3 regions of the Paenibacillus sp. JT22N1 genome follow, and region 1 is predicted to be linked to each of the others. Evidence: predicted binding sites of a transcription regulator. Region 1 holds the regulator's gene; each other region holds the start of a gene.
What was found. The regulator LexA, encoded in region 1, represses DNA repair genes until DNA is damaged. The targets are predictions, from matches to a motif close to CGAACATATGTTCG.
Positions count from the first base shown of each region.

Region 2: the regulator LexA is predicted to act here: its motif matches at 2,955-2,968, upstream of AC58UU_RS27710 (carbohydrate kinase).
Region 3: the regulator LexA is predicted to act here: its motif matches at 1,892-1,905, upstream of AC58UU_RS01920 (DNA polymerase IV).

Region 1 is NZ_JCAUAW010000014.1:213,075-218,253, reverse strand. It holds gene glnA (type I glutamate--ammonia ligase) at 1-744, shown strand, start outside; gene AC58UU_RS26115 (aminopeptidase) at 855-2,093, shown strand; gene lexA (transcriptional repressor LexA) at 2,719-3,336, opposite strand; gene AC58UU_RS26105 (LysM peptidoglycan-binding domain-containing protein) at 3,484-3,891, shown strand; gene AC58UU_RS26100 (DUF896 domain-containing protein) at 4,033-4,215, shown strand; gene AC58UU_RS26095 (HAD family hydrolase) at 4,259-5,050, shown strand; gene AC58UU_RS26090 (1,2-dihydroxy-3-keto-5-methylthiopentene dioxygenase) at 5,131-5,179, opposite strand, start outside.
Region 2 is NZ_JCAUAW010000016.1:66,907-72,085, reverse strand. It holds gene AC58UU_RS27720 (CehA/McbA family metallohydrolase) at 1-779, shown strand, start outside; gene AC58UU_RS27715 (pseudouridine-5'-phosphate glycosidase) at 865-1,779, opposite strand; gene AC58UU_RS27710 (carbohydrate kinase) at 1,788-2,888, opposite strand; gene AC58UU_RS27705 (hypothetical protein) at 3,049-3,438, opposite strand; gene AC58UU_RS27700 (Ig-like domain-containing protein) at 3,581-5,179, opposite strand, start outside.
Region 3 is NZ_JCAUAW010000001.1:408,315-413,493, forward strand. It holds gene AC58UU_RS01910 (TlpA disulfide reductase family protein) at 1-23, shown strand, start outside; gene cimA (citramalate synthase) at 145-1,764, opposite strand; gene AC58UU_RS01920 (DNA polymerase IV) at 1,979-3,280, shown strand; gene mobB (molybdopterin-guanine dinucleotide biosynthesis protein B) at 3,287-3,787, shown strand; gene AC58UU_RS01930 (ferredoxin) at 3,862-4,095, shown strand; gene AC58UU_RS01935 (CHASE2 domain-containing protein) at 4,266-5,179, shown strand, end outside.

The DNA of each region.
Region 1 (5,179 bases):
GACTTTAAATACGCAGATGCGATTAAAGCGGCTGACCAAATTCAAACCTTCAAGCTCGTTGTCAAAACCGTTGCTAGACAGCATGGTTTACATGCGACCTTTATGCCTAAACCTTTGTTCGGCATGAACGGTTCTGGTATGCACTGTCACCAATCATTGTTTAAAGGTGATGTGAATGCTTTTTATGAAGAGAACGATAAATTAGGTTTAAGTAATGTGGCTAGACAATATATGGCGGGTGTACTTCGTCATGCACGTTCTTTTGCTGCGATTACGAACCCTACTGTAAACTCTTACAAACGTCTAGTTCCTGGTTATGAAGCGCCTGTATATGTAGCATGGTCGGCAAGTAACCGTAGTCCAATGATCCGTATTCCAGCATCCCGCGGTTTAAGCACTCGCGTTGAAGTTCGTAACCCGGATCCGGCTGCTAATCCATACTTGGCTCTTGCTGTTATGCTTGCTGCCGGACTGGATGGCATCAAGAACAAAATGCAGCTTCCTCCTCCAACCGATCGTAACATCTATGTTATGACCGAAGAGGAAAGAGAGAGCGATGGCATTCCTACATTGCCATTGAACTTGAAACAAGCGTTGGACGAGCTGCTTCGCAATGATGTGATTTGCGATACACTTGGCGAGCATGCTCTAGCTCATTTCTATGAACTTAAAGAAATCGAGTGGGATATGTACCGCACACAAGTTCACCAATGGGAAAGAGATCAATATCTGTCTCTTTATTAATCGCTTAGCAAGTTGATATTGATGCAACAATTAGATACGAAAAGCCCGTCAGTCTTCAGGAATATTTCTGAACTGATGGGCTTTTTCACGCGAAGGAGAACATGAGAATGATGGACAACTTTCAAATTAATTTGGAAAAGTATGCTGAACTTGTAGTCAAAGTAGGGGTTAACCTCCACAAAGGCCAGGATCTGATGATAGAGTCGCCGATAGAATCCCTAGAATTGACTAGACTTATTGTAAAGAAAGCCTATGAGGCAGGGGCGAATTTTGTCCAAGTGCATTGGCAGGATGATGTGATTACTCGCAGTAGATTCGAACATGCCCATGATGAAGCTCTAGATTATTACCCAGAGTGGTATACGAATATGTTAGAACGCTTTGTAGAAAACGGTGGAGCTTTACTGAATATCAAAGTCCCGGATCCTGATTTGTACGCGGGTATTGATGCGAGCATGATTTCTAGGGCATCCAAAGCCATGGCTACAGCTAGAGCAAAGTATCAGCAATATGTGAGAACAAGTAAGTTCAGTTGGTGCTTAATCAAAGCGCCTACTGTGGCGTGGGCATCCAAAGTGTACGCCGATTTGCCTGAAGAACAGAGGATCGATGCGATGTGGGAGGCCATTTTCCGGATAAATCGGGTTTATGAAGATGATCCGGTAGCGGCTTGGCGAGTTCATATGGATCAATTGAAGCGCGTTCGCAGCGTTTTGAATGAGAAACAATACGAAGCACTACAATATCGAGCTGCAGGAACTGATCTGCGAGTTGAACTGCCGGAGGGCCACATTTGGCTTGGCGGTGATACGGAGAACGCAAGTGGAATACGATTCGTTGCGAATATGCCGACCGAGGAAGTTTTCACCATGCCTAAGCGAACAGGTGTTCATGGGACTGTGTCGAGCACCAAGCCATTAAATGTAAACGGGGCGCTTGTGGATCGGTTTTCGTTCAAGTTCGAGGGCGGGAAAGTTGTGGATTTTCAGGCAGAAGTCGGCTATGAGCATCTAGCTAGGTTGCTAGATATGGATGAGGGCGCACGGTATTTGGGAGAAGTTGCTCTCGTACCTTTCGATTCGCCTATCTCTAATCTTGACCGCATTTTCTACAATACGGGCATCGATGAGAATGCATCCTGCCATCTGGCCTTAGGCAGCTGCTACCCGATCAATTTGCAGGATGGCGTATCTTTTTCAAGTGAAGAGCTGAAAGCTCGAGGTGGGAACACCAGTTTGATTCATGTGGATTTCATGATCGGGACGGCGGATCTTGAGATCGATGGTGTCCTTGGTGATGGTACCGTTGAACCTATTTTCCGACGTGGAAATTGGGCACTTGCATTTTAGTTGATAATTTAGGAAAGCTTAATTCCTAAGGTAAGGGTACTCCTGGGTTTTTCAATGGGATAGAGAGAAGATAGCAAATAGCAGTTAGTGCATAGCTGATGAAAGACGCCAAATGGAAAAAGTAAGGAAGAAGTGAGAAGAGAGAAGAGAGAAGAAAGAAGAAAGAAGAAAGAAGAAAGAAGATTAATGATAAAAGATAGTAGTTGGAAAATAGAAGTCTCTAGAGACCGCTAATTTGCCCAAAAGTGTGGAAATTATAAGAATAGAAGCCTTTAAAGACTTCTATTCCTTAAAGTTGAAGCAAATGGGGGCCAAATATTACCGAATAGAAGCCTCTAGAAGCTTCTAATTCCGCAAAATGCGATCTTAATGACGGAATAGCAGTCTCTAAAGACTCTTATCTGAATCCACAGTTCAGCCTTTTTGGCTTTTGATGAGATTAAAGCCCATGTCATTAGCTTATAAGATCCATACTTGGATCGGCTTTCCAATTACAGTTGAGTTTCTCCATTAGAGGCTTGCAAATAAGGCAGTAAGACTGCTTACATCCAAAAGAACCGAGGGACTAATGTCCTCTCGGTTCTTTCTCATTGGTATTGTATGTAGAATAAGGGCTGTAGGGCTATTACATATCCCGGAACAAACCAATGACACGGCCTAGTATCGTAACATGTTTCAAGAGGATAGGCTGCAAAGCAGAGTTCTCCGGTTGAAGACGAATATGATCCTTTTCCTTGTAAAAGCGTTTCACCGTTGCTTCATCATCTTCTGTCATTGCAACAACAATGTCTCCGTTATTAGCGGTTTGCTGCTGCTTTACGATGACATAATCGCCATTATGAATACCGGCTTCGATCATACTGTCACCCATGACGCTAAGCATGAACACATTATTATCTCCTACCATGCTGACAGGAAGAGGGAAGTAGTCTTCGATATTCTCTGTTGCTGTAATAGGAACACCTGCAGTTACTTTACCAACGAGAGGTACGCGAGCTACTGAAACCGCGAAATGCGTTTCAGCACCGTCAAGGCCTAGAATTTCAATAGCACGGGGTTTTGTAGGATCTCGACGAATCATACCTTTCTTCTCAAGACGCTCCAAATGACCGTGTACAGTAGAACTAGAAGCTAGTCCAACAGCCTCGCCGATTTCTCTAACGGAAGGCGGGTACCCCTTATCTTTCACTTCATTCTTAATGAATTCCAATATAGCTTGTTGACGCTGCGAAATCTTACTCAATAGTTATCACTCCAATACTGGGAATCATTACCCAAAGTATAACATAGAACCCGAGTTCGTACAAACATAAGTTCGAGAAAACGGTTGACTCAAACATGTGTTCGTGTTATTCTAATACCAGAACAAATGTTTGGGAGATGATTACTCATGTATATGGCTTATTCAAACACTAACACTACACACGCACCTCATAGATCTGCTAGCACATCCAAAGGGATGACATTTAATTCTAGTTATACAAAAGCGATTGTTCGCTTCATTCTATTAGCAGTTATTCTTGGTACTGTGTTTTCATTTGGTGCTATGGTTCAAGCCTATGCAGGGGATGGGGCTGCAAACGCAATAACCCCAGTTTCCGTGAAACCTATTAACATTACTCCGAAAGCTGTCGTACAAGATCAAGTCGTTATTCAACGTGGAGACACACTCTGGGATATTGCTTCCACTCATAAAAAAAGTAATGAGAACGTTCGTTCGTACATACATAAATTAAAGACAATCAATCATTTAACCACCAGCTCCCTGAAAGAAGGACAGGTTTTATTGCTTCCATAATTTCACTATGCTATTTTTAATAGACTCTAAATATGATGAGGCTTGGACATGTTCCTATGCCTCTTTTTGTTGTCTCTTGACATTCCTTAATAGGGATGGCAAAGTAGTACTCATATTGAATTTTTGACTGGGAGGATCATTATGAGTGACAACATGGAACAGAATATCGAACGTATTAATGAGCTTGCTCGTAAAGCGAAAACAGTTGGCTTAACAGATGCTGAAATCGATGAACGCAACGAACTCAGAAAGAAGTATATTGAAGCATTCCGTGGCAATCTTAAAGTTCAACTTGATTCCATCAAGTTTACGGACGAAGAGTAATCGCTGCTCACATAGATACAACATTCAAAAGGGGAAATGAATGATGACGTTGAAAGCCGTACTTTTTGATTTAGATGATACGCTTCTGTGGGATGATCGCAGTGTGGAGGAAGCTTTCGAAGCAACATGTGCTGTAGCTGCAAAGCAAGTAGCCGTGAATGCCGAGGAGTTGGAAGCTTCTGTTCGCAAAGAAGCGCGTTCTTTATATGAATCTTTTGAAACTTTTGAATTTACGAAAATGATTGGGATTAATCCCTTCGAAGGCTTATGGGCAAATTTCACACAAGGTGAGAATGAGAACTTTCGTAAGCTTGAGAAACTAGCGCCAGGCTATCGTACGGAATCTTGGACAAGAGGGCTTGCGGCGTTGGGGATAGAGGATCGTGAGCTCGGGTATAAGCTTGGAGAACTATTTCCAGCAGAACGCCGATGCCGTCCTTACGTTTATGAGGAAACGTTCCGAGTATTGGACGCTTTGAAAGGCAGCTATCAATTGTTGTTGTTAACGAATGGTTCACCCGATTTGCAAAAGGAAAAATTAGCAGGTGTCCCAAATATCGCACCATACTTTGATCATATTGTGATCTCCGGTGAATTTGGTGTAGGTAAGCCAGCGACATCTATTTTCAACCATGCACTGGGACTACTTGGGATAGAAGCTGGGGAAGGAATCATGATCGGAGATAAATTGACAACCGATATCCTTGGTTCTGGCAGTGTAGGAATGCGCAATATTTGGATTAATCATCATGGGCTTCAAAGTGGAGATGAGATCGTTCCTGTGTATGAGGTTTCCCGTCTTCAAGATATTTTGCCAATTATTGCGAACGGATAAATAAAGAATAAACAAAAACCCAACGGCTGCTTAGGACGTTAAGTCCAGCGCTGTTGGGTTTTTGTTCTCATATAATATAATTAGGCTTTAGTAAATTCGGGATCATCAATGTTATAAGCAACCCAGCCA
Region 2 (5,179 bases), on a different contig from region 1:
ACCTTGCATCTCCGCATGAAACGGGCGTTGTTTTAATTCCTGGTATGGAATTGACAACGAATCATGGCCATGCGAACTTCTTAGGTGTTGTTAAGCCTGTGGTGGATTTCCGTGCGACTAGCTCGGAGCAGGTGCAGGAACGTATACGTGAAGCAAGAGCGAATGGCGCGCGCGTCGTGCTGAACCATCCCCATTGTCCGAATTGCGGCTGGGAATGGGACTTCCTGGTCGATTATGATTGGGTGGAAATTTGGAATGGGCCTTGGCGGGAAGCCAACCGCAAGACTCTCGACTGGTGGCATGGGCAGCTTTGCATGGGTAAACGCCTCACCGCCGTAGGCGGCAGTGATATGCACCGGTTTGGAGGCTACATCAGTCACAGTTCGCCTACAACCTGGGTTTACGCATCCTCTCGAACCGTTGACGGCATACTGGATGGTATCGACACAGGGCGCGTTTTTCTAAGCTACTCCCCAGATGGTCCCGTCATGGAGTTGAACGCAGGGAAGTATAATATGGGCGATGTGGTGCCTCAGGACGCACCTGAGCGTGAAGGAAATGCAAAGCTTGTGGTGACAGGTTTACTTGCAGGGGATGAGGTAAAGCTCATCTCCGATCGAGGTGTCGAGCGCTCGTGTGTCGTTTACAATGAGCATTCGCTTGAGTTATTTGGTGAACTGGCAGGTCGAAGCTTCTATCGGGCAGAGGTTTGGCGGTATTTTGTCGAGGTGCATGAAATGCTTCTTGCATCTGTAAGTAATCCTTTGTATATGGCATAATGATTGCCATTTTAATCATTAAAAAACGAGCCGCCAGAACTTCTGGGGCTCGTTTTTTTGATAAGTCGAGATCAGGTGGACTCGACTACTTGTTCTTTAGGGCAACCGCAACCTGCGCGGCCGTTTGCGCGTTGTGGTAAACGAGCGCGATGTTCGTCTCCAAGCTGCGACCTTCGGTCAGCTGTTTGATGCGCGCTAGCAGGAAAGGCGTGACCTTCTTACCGGTCACGTTTTGATCTTTGGCCTCAGCCAGCGCTTGCTGGATGACGCTTTCGATCTCCTTATGGTCCATCGCGGATTCCGCAGGGACCGGGTTTGCGATGATGGCGCCGCCGGCGAGGCCCAGCTCCCACTTGGTGCGCAGCATGGCCGCAACCTCAGCTGCCTCATCGAGGCGGAAATCAACGCCGTAGCCGCTTTCGCGGGCGTAGAAGGACGGGAACTCGCTCGTTTTGAAACCAACCACGGGTACGCCGTGGGTTTCCAAATACTCGAGCGTACGGCCAATATCGAGGATCGATTTCACGCCTGCGCAGACGACAGCGACGTTCGTTTGTGCCAGCTCCGTCAAGTCAGCGGAGACGTCCATCGTCACTTCACCTTCGCGGTGAACGCCACCGATACCGCCGGTAGCGAACACTTCGATGCCAGCAAGCGCCGCGCCGATCATCGTTGCCGCTACGGTCGTCGCGCCGATTTTGCCGGATGATAGGATGTAAGGGAAGTCACGACGGCTGACTTTTTCTACATTGGCCGTTGTCGCGAAAGCCTCAAGCTCCTGCTCATTCAGGCCGATTTTGATTTTGCCATCCATAATGCCAATCGTTGCTGGAACAGCACCGTTGTCGCGGATGATTTGCTCAACTTTTTTAGCCATTTCAATGTTCTGCGGATAAGGCATCCCATGGGAAATAATCGTTGTCTCCAAGGCTACGATTGGCTTATTGTTCGCGAGAGCATCTTTCACTTCGTCGGTAAATGTCAGGTAGGATGTGTTCATAATAGGGATCAGTCTCCTTTAGTTATTGATTGTATGGTTTGTTGCAGTCGTTCTTTGGTTAGCTCACTTGCTACGGATTGATCGGTTTGAAGCGTAATATGTGCCGCAGCGAGACCATAGGAGCAGGCCTCCATAAAGGTATGTTGATGCGTCACACCATAAGCGATACCAGCGAGGAGAGCATCGCCTGCGCCGGTTACTTCTACGACTTTGGTAGGAATAGGAGGGAAAAGCTTCTCACCTTCCTCGCCTACATACATCACACCCGCGCTGCCGAGTGTAATGAATACGTGTTTCACGCCCCGTGCCTGAATAGCTCTAGCCAGCTTGGCATAATCTTGATCGGTTTCTACCGAGGAACCAGCAAGCAGTCGAGCCTCTTCAAGGTTAGGGAAAATCGCTGTAACACCATGAAGCTCCTGCGGGAGCTTTTTTGCTTTTTCGGAAGAGACAGGGTCGATGAATAGCGTGATGCCTTCTTCTTTGCAGCGCTTAATTAATTCTTGGAGCGTATCCGCAGGCAAATTCGTATCGACAATGACGAGCTGTGAAGCGGCAATATGGGACCATTTGTCCATCAAAAGCTGGGGTGTACATTTATCGTAAATTTCCATGTTGGCAAAAGCTAAAAACATCTCGCCCGTGGCATCAAGCAGCGCCGTGTAAGTCCCCGTGTTCTCGCCCTGTAGGACAATCGTTTGGCTGACGTTAACACCGCGCTTTCGTGTTTCTTCAAGCACCCACTGGCCAGCCTTATCGTCACCGACAACGGTTAGGAGTGCTGTCCGGCAGGATAAACCAGCGAGTGTTTCTGCGATATTGCGCGCAACACCACCGCAGGACTCGGTGACCGTGACCGGATTCGAGGAGGCCAGTCGAATGGCCATCTTGCTGACCGCTTTACTGTCGAGGTTCGCGCCGCCGATACACATGATTGTAAGCTCATCAGATGTGACATAGGCTCGGCCTCGGATCGTACCTTTCTTGGTCAACGCAGCAATATAACCGGCAACAGCGGATCGAGAAATGCCTATCATACTGGCTATTTCATTTTGGGAAATGAATGGATTTTGACGTATGAGTGCTAAAATTTGCTGTTCACGATCCATGAAAAGCTCCTTTCAAACGAAGAACTACCTTTAGCTTAACGCAAAATAAAACAAATGTCTAGTGTATAAACAAATGTTTGTAAACAATTTAGCGAAATAGAAAAAAGCCTTTCCCTAATCTGGGTAAAAGGCCGTTTTAACCAACCTCAAATTTCACACACTAAGAAGTCCGGGGACGTTTGCGGAGTCCGAGCAGTCCGAGTAAACCAAGCAAACCTAGGTAATTCAACCAAGGCGAAGCTTTGTCTTTCGCATCACTTACTGCCTGGGTATGGACCTTTAAAGCCTTCATCGACGTTGGCGGTGTAAGTCCATATGCAGCCGAATGACTATTCATACTGCTCATTGTACGCAAATTAGCATCCGCGCCAGGCATGCCGAACGGATTCGTGTCAAAGAAAGTTGGTGAACCTTGTTTGGCAGCTTCCCAACTATCTGCTTGCGAAATCATTTGCTGGGCAGGAGGATGCATACGATACTGATGAGCCCCAAGGAGGGCTGTGATTGACAAAAAAGAAATCATCCCCAACTTTATAAATCTAGAAACCATGATCCATACCTCCAAGATTTGTTGAATGGGTTCTGTAAGTGTAGGTATGGATATATTCCCCTATGTGCAAGAACTTATGCTGCTTTCTGTAAAATTGAAAAAACCGCTGTCCCCCAATTTGGGAACAACGGTTTCATTGGTATTACTTTGTAACTGTCACTTGTACGGTCGTTCTCATGTTGGAATATGTGACCGTAATTCTAGCAGTTCCTTTGCCGGTTGCTCGGATGATACCATCCTTCACATCAGCAATCATGATGTTCGACGATGTCCATAATGCAGGTTTGGTTACATCTTCTTCAGACCCGTCTGTGTAGGTAGCTAGCGTCTCAATCTTAGCCGTTTTGCCTTCTTGCAGCTCGATTTTGACGACATCTGTTTTCAAATATTTCAGTGAATCGATTTCCACGGGAATAGCGACCATTTTGCCGCCGAATGATCCGGTGATCGTTGTTTTGCCTGAACCAGTAGCTGTGAAAAGCCCATCCGTAACGGTTCCTAGCTTATAGGCCATGACTTTCCAAGTTGCTGTTTCCGTGACATCTTTGGTAGTGCCATCCGCTAAAGTAGCGGTTAATTTCACTTGTACTTGATCGCCGCTTTTGGTAACGATGAAAGATTTATCAGCGACTAGTGTCTGTATCACGCCGATTTCAACCGGAATGGATACACTTTTACCGCCATAAGTTGCCGTTATAGTTGCTTTACCTCGGGATACCGGTGTTACAACACCCTTGGATACTAGTGCGATGGTGCTGCTGCTCGATTTCCACTCAGCCTCATTAGTGACAGTGCGAGCTGCGCCGCTAGCATCTGTAGCCGTCAGTACGATGGATCTAGTTTCATTCATGTCAAAAACTAGATTGGCGACATTCGCGGATAGATCGCTAGCCATATCGACTGTGACCGAGATAGTAATTGTCTTGCTATCCAGTTGAGCTGTGAGGGTCGTTTCTCCAGAAGCTATAGCTTTTACTTTACCTCCGTCAACAGTGGCTACTTTGAGATTACTGCTTGTCCAGATGACATCTGCGGCTGCATTGCTATTTTTTGTATCATCGGTATATGTAGCTTCTGCTGTTAAAGTAACAGAATCGCCTTTTTTCATCACTAGCTTTTCTTGGCTGACCGTCAAACTTTTCAGTACGCCAACCGATACTTGAATGCTAGTTGTGCGTGTACCGTATTTCCCTGTAATCGTTGCTGTGCCGGTAGAGATCCCTGTGATTTCACCGCCCCGTACTTCGGCGATATCTTTGGAGCTGGTCGTCCATTCTGCCAGGGATGTAACATCCAATTCTCTATTGTCTTTGAAATAAGCGGTCAACGTGACTTTATCGGACCCGCCTTTTTGTAAATTAACGGCTTTTTTACTTGCTTTGATAGACGTAGGGATATCGACTTCGACTTTGGTTGTCGTTGTTTTGCCGCCGTATTTAGCGGTTACCGTGGCTTCACCGGATTTATAAGCTTTAACTAATCCTTTACTGACAAATGCAACGGCGTCGTTATCCACACTCCAAGTCGCACTATCTGCAATGGTATTGTCGCTTGTACCATCGGCATAAGTAGCAGTCAGAGTAAGGGCGGGAAGCACTTGGCCTACTTGCATAGAGAGTAGGTCGGTACTAACGACTAAACGGCGAGGAACTTCAACGTCAACGTTAGCTGTAACTACTTTATCACCGTATTTGGCATAAATCGTCGCTTCACCGATGGATATGGCAGTTAGCTTACCTTT
Region 3 (5,179 bases), on a different contig from region 1:
TTGCGGGTCTCATTAAAGAATAAAAAAAGCTGCAAGAGAGCGCCAATGGTTGGCGTACTCTTTGCAGCTTTTCTTGAATGTCTTCTTATAAAACCTCTAAATGCGGTCGCTCTACACTGAGTGAGCTCGATAGAGGTTTATTCCTTAATGGTTTACTAAGCCTAAGCGCTCTTGTTGATCTTTGTTCGCAGGCTCTACACGTTTTCTTCCGATTAGTGCATACCGCAAACTATCTACGAGTGCATACCAGCTAGCTTCAATGATGTTACTGGACACACCAAGTGTATTCCATGTTGTCTTGAAGTCAGTTGATTCCATAAGAACGCGAACCTTACCGGCAGTAGCACCTTTGATATCAAGGACACGTACCTTATAGTCGGAGAGATGGACGTTCTTAATATCAGGGTAATATTGGATCAGCGCTTTACGTAAGGCATTGTCAAGAGCATTTACAGGACCGTTGCCTTCAGCCGCGGTATAGATCGTTTCCCCATGAACCTTCACTTTGACGATGGCTTCGGAAACGACCGATTGATTAGCGGATTTCTCAACAAGCATTTTGAACGATTCTAATGTGAAAATCTCTTCTAGGCCTTCGAATGCTTCGCGCAGCAAAAGCTCAAGTGTGGCATCGGCTCCTTCGAATTGGTAGCCTTGATGTTCGAGATCTTTAATTTTCTCAATGACTTCTTTGGTTTTCTGATGTTCTTTATTGAAGTCTAGATTCAGTTCTTGAGCTTTCACAAGCACATTGCTTTGCCCTGCAAGCTCTGAAACAAGTACACGTTGTTTATTGCCGACGAGTTCAGGCTTCGTATGCTCATACGTGCTAGCATCCTTGAGAATGGCTGAAACGTGAATACCGCCTTTGTGCGCAAATGCCGCATTCCCGACATAAGGCTGATTAACAGGCATATGCATGTTGGCGATTTCGCTAATGTATCTCGAAACAGGCGTTAATGATTGCAGTTGCTCCTCTGAAATAACCGAATAGCCAAGCTTCAACTGAAGGTTAGGGATAATGGAGCTAAGATTAGCATTACCGCAGCGTTCTCCATAACCATTGATGGTTCCTTGAACTTGTCCTGCTCCTGCTTGTACAGCAGCAAGGCTGTTTGCCACACCTAATTCGCAATCATTATGAGCATGAATGCCAACGGGGGTAGTGACATTTTGTTTAACGGTAGTGACAATAGATGTTACTTCTCCAGGTAATGAGCCGCCGTTGGTGTCACAAAGCACTATCCAATCAGCTCCAGCGTCCTGTGCTTTTTTGATTGTTTGCAAGGCGTACTCGGGATTATTCTTGTAACCGTCGAAGAAATGCTCGGCATCATAGATGACTTCAAGACCGCAACTTTTTAAATAAAGAACGGAATCATAGATCATGGCAAGATTTTCTTCAAGTGTGGTTTGAATGGCTGTTGTGACATGGAAGTCCCATGATTTACCGAAGATGGTTGCTACCTGAGCGCCTGACTCTACGAGTCTGTTCAGATTAATATCATCCGCAGCTATGGAATCCTTACGCCGTGTGCTTCCGAATGCAGTAATCTTCGCATTTGTGAACTTCATGTCACGAGCGCGTTCAAAGAATTCAATATCTTTGCTGTTGCTGCCCGGCCATCCGCCTTCAATATAATGAACCCCAAGCTCATCGAGCTTGCGGGCAATTTTAATTTTGTCCTCGACGGATAAGCTGATGCCTTCTCCTTGCGTACCGTCTCGTAAAGTTGTGTCGAAGATTTTGACTGATGTTGGCATGGGTTCCTCCTTCAAAAGCTAGCAAAGTGACTTCGGTGCTTGATGTGTAGGTGCTTGTGCTTGCTTTAAAGCGCTAATGTATAATTTAGGATTATACCATAATAGTATGGGTAAAGACATCATAACGCAAAAATACGTTTGCTTGAAAGAATAATTTTTTGTATGCTGAAAATGGCTCTAATAGTTGGTCGTTTATCAATGGGAGGGAATTTAAATGGTGACAACTCAGCATCATTATCCCAAGCAAGGTAGAGTCATTTTGCATATAGACATGAATGCATTCTATTGCTCTGTTCATGAGGCTGTTGAGCCTGATTTATATAAAGGGAAGCCTCTTGCTGTTGCCGGTAGTGTTGAGCTTCGAAAAGGGATTATTGTTACTTCATCTTATGCTGCGCGCGCTGTAGGGATCAAGACAGGCATGCAGGTTAGGCAGGCGTTGAAGTTATGTCCGGATTTGATCCTGATAAGACCTGATTTCGAGCTGTATCGCAGCTTCTCAAGACGGTTTATGCAGATTGCTTATAGCTATTCACCTATGGTGGAATCCATGTCAATTGATGAGTGTTTCGTCGATATTACAGGGTCCAAGCAATTTGGAACCCCACTTGAGATTGCGAATAACATCCAGCAAAAGATCATGAAGGAACTGAAGCTGCCCTGTTCGATCGGCGTTGCCCCCAATAAGCTGCTTGCCAAGATGGGCTCTGATATGAAGAAGCCGAACGGGATATCTGTCCTGCGTCTACGAGATGTTCCCACAGTATTGTGGGATAAACCGTGTAATTATTTATATGGAATTGGTAAAAAGACGGCGGATAAGCTGACTAGACTTGGCATTCATACGTTAGGTCAGCTAGCAGTAGGTGACGAGTTGCTGCTTAGTAAACACTTTGGCATCTTAGGTTCACATCTGAAGCGTTCGGCTAATGGGATTGACCCAACACTTGTAAACCCCGAACAAGAACAAAGCAAGTCAATTGGACATACTACGACGCTGCCGCAGGATTTTACCGATACCAAAGAAATTCACCGAGTATTTTTAAATTTGGCGGATCAAGTTGCAAGAAGACTTCGCAAGCAGGAGCTAATGGCATCCACGATCCAAATTACGATTCGTGATCCGGAGATGAGGACGATTACACGATCTGTCACCCTGCCTACGCCAACCGAGCATATGGACGATATTTATCGAACCTCGTGCCAGTTATATGATCATCAATGGGAGGAAGGCAACCCTGTTCGGCTGCTTGGGATTACGCTGCAAAATCTAACGATGAAGGAAGAAACGTTCGTTCAGTTGGATCTATTCGATTATGAAAAGCAGCCTAAACGGGAGAATTTAAACCGCATTATGGACGGACTGCGTGATAAATTCGGGGAAAATGCGATTCTAACCGCGGGGATGATGGGCGACAATCCTGCAACGTTGATTAGAAATCATAAAGCGAGAGGGACATCCCTGCAAATGGACCATTTGAGGAACAATCCCCTTCACAAAGAAGAGGAGAAGTGAAGAGATATGGCACATTGTATTGGCTTTGCCGGCTATTCGGACAGTGGGAAAACAACGTTAGTGGCCAAGCTAATCGTAGAAATGAAGCAGCGCGGCTATCGGATAGCTGTAATGAAACATGATGCGCATGGACATTATAAAGAAGCAGCAGGGACGGACTCAACGACTTTTGTAGAATCCGGTGCAGAAGCGGTTGTAACCCTATCTCCAGATGGGGTTCATGTGTTCGAAAAGAAGCGAAATCCAAGTCTAGAAGAACAGTTAAGAGCTTATGCACATCTAGACTATGTTTTTATCGAAGGCTTCAAGAAGGAAAAGCATCCAAAGATTGCAGTTTTTCGTACAATAGAGCAAAATGAAATTATTCAAGTTCTTGAGCCTGAGCCCATTGCTATTGCAACAGATATAGGCGATTTCAACTTTCATTTAGCAGCTTTTCCTTCCTTCGATTTGAACAATATCCCTGGAATAGCTGACTTTATTGAACAATATTTTGAGAGTTATTAATTTTAAGGTTTGAACTTTGTCCGTATTTATATTATATTTTACATTGAGGATAATTTGAGGAGGAGTTAGAAATCATGGCAAAGTATACATTTGTTGATAAAGATACTTGCATCGCTTGTGGCGCTTGCGGAGCTACAGCTCCAGACATCTATGATTACGATGATGAAGGTTTGGCTGAAGTGATTTTTGATGGAGACGGCAACAAAGGGGTAACTGAAATCCCAGAAGATCTTTTTGATGATCTACAGGATGCACAAGATGGCTGCCCAACGGATTCCATTAAAGTTGCGGATACACCTTTTAGCTAATCAGTATAAAACATAATTTTGTGAAGTGATTCGCAAAATGTCGAAAGAGCTCAGTTCCTGCAAAGGAATTGAGCTCTTTTTTTGATACAAATTATATATACATGTAACTATTTATTGCCATTTTCTACTTGCCATCTTACAATGAAACTAGTAAACATTGGGAGGATCTTATGGGTAAGAAGAAATGGATTCAAACTTTAGCGGTAGGACTTTTGTTGATGTTATTTTCGACATATTTCTACACGGTTAACTCTAGTGGCTTGTTTTATTTTGTTGAGGGTCCCCTCCAAGATGTTTTGCGGAAAGCTAAATCTGTGGATGAACGTCAACCAGAGGATCGCATCAAAATTGTTAAGATTGATGAGAAATCACTTAAAGCAATCGGGAAATTTCCGTGGGATCGAACTACCTATGCGCAATTGATAGAGAAGCTAGAGCAGTCAGGCGCAGCAGCAATTGGTATAGACGTGGTTTTAGCTGAACCTTCGAAAAACCCCGCTGACGATAAAGCATTGGCTGATGTTTTGGCAAAGTATCAAAATGTCATCATGCCCGTCCAAATTAACTATCCCTCCAAGCAAGAACAAGCAGGCGACCTTGTGCCTGAGAAAATCGACTACCCCACTCCAACACTAACAACCAGTAGGCAGCAAATGGCACATATTAATGTGTTTGTAGATAAGGATGGTAAGGCTCGGAAGCTGCCAGTTGGGCTGCCGGATGAGAATGGAGCATACATACCTGCGTTCAGCGTTGCGCTTGCCAATCTAGTTCTGGATGATAAGGACAAAGTGAAGCGAGATGAAGCAACTGGACAATGGAAGCGCGGCAATAAAGTAATGCCAACGAACGAAAGAAATCAAGTTACGACAGAATTCTTCACACTGCCGAGGCAGAAAGTGGATGCAACAACAGGCTATGAATCACTCTCTTTCATTGATGTTATTAATAGTAAAAATTCCTTACCTTTGCAAGGTAGCATTGTTCTGGTAGGACCGTTCGTAACGGCCATGCAGGATGAATATCCAACACCGATCAGCTCTGTTAAGATGTTTGGGATCGAAATACATGCGAATATGATTCA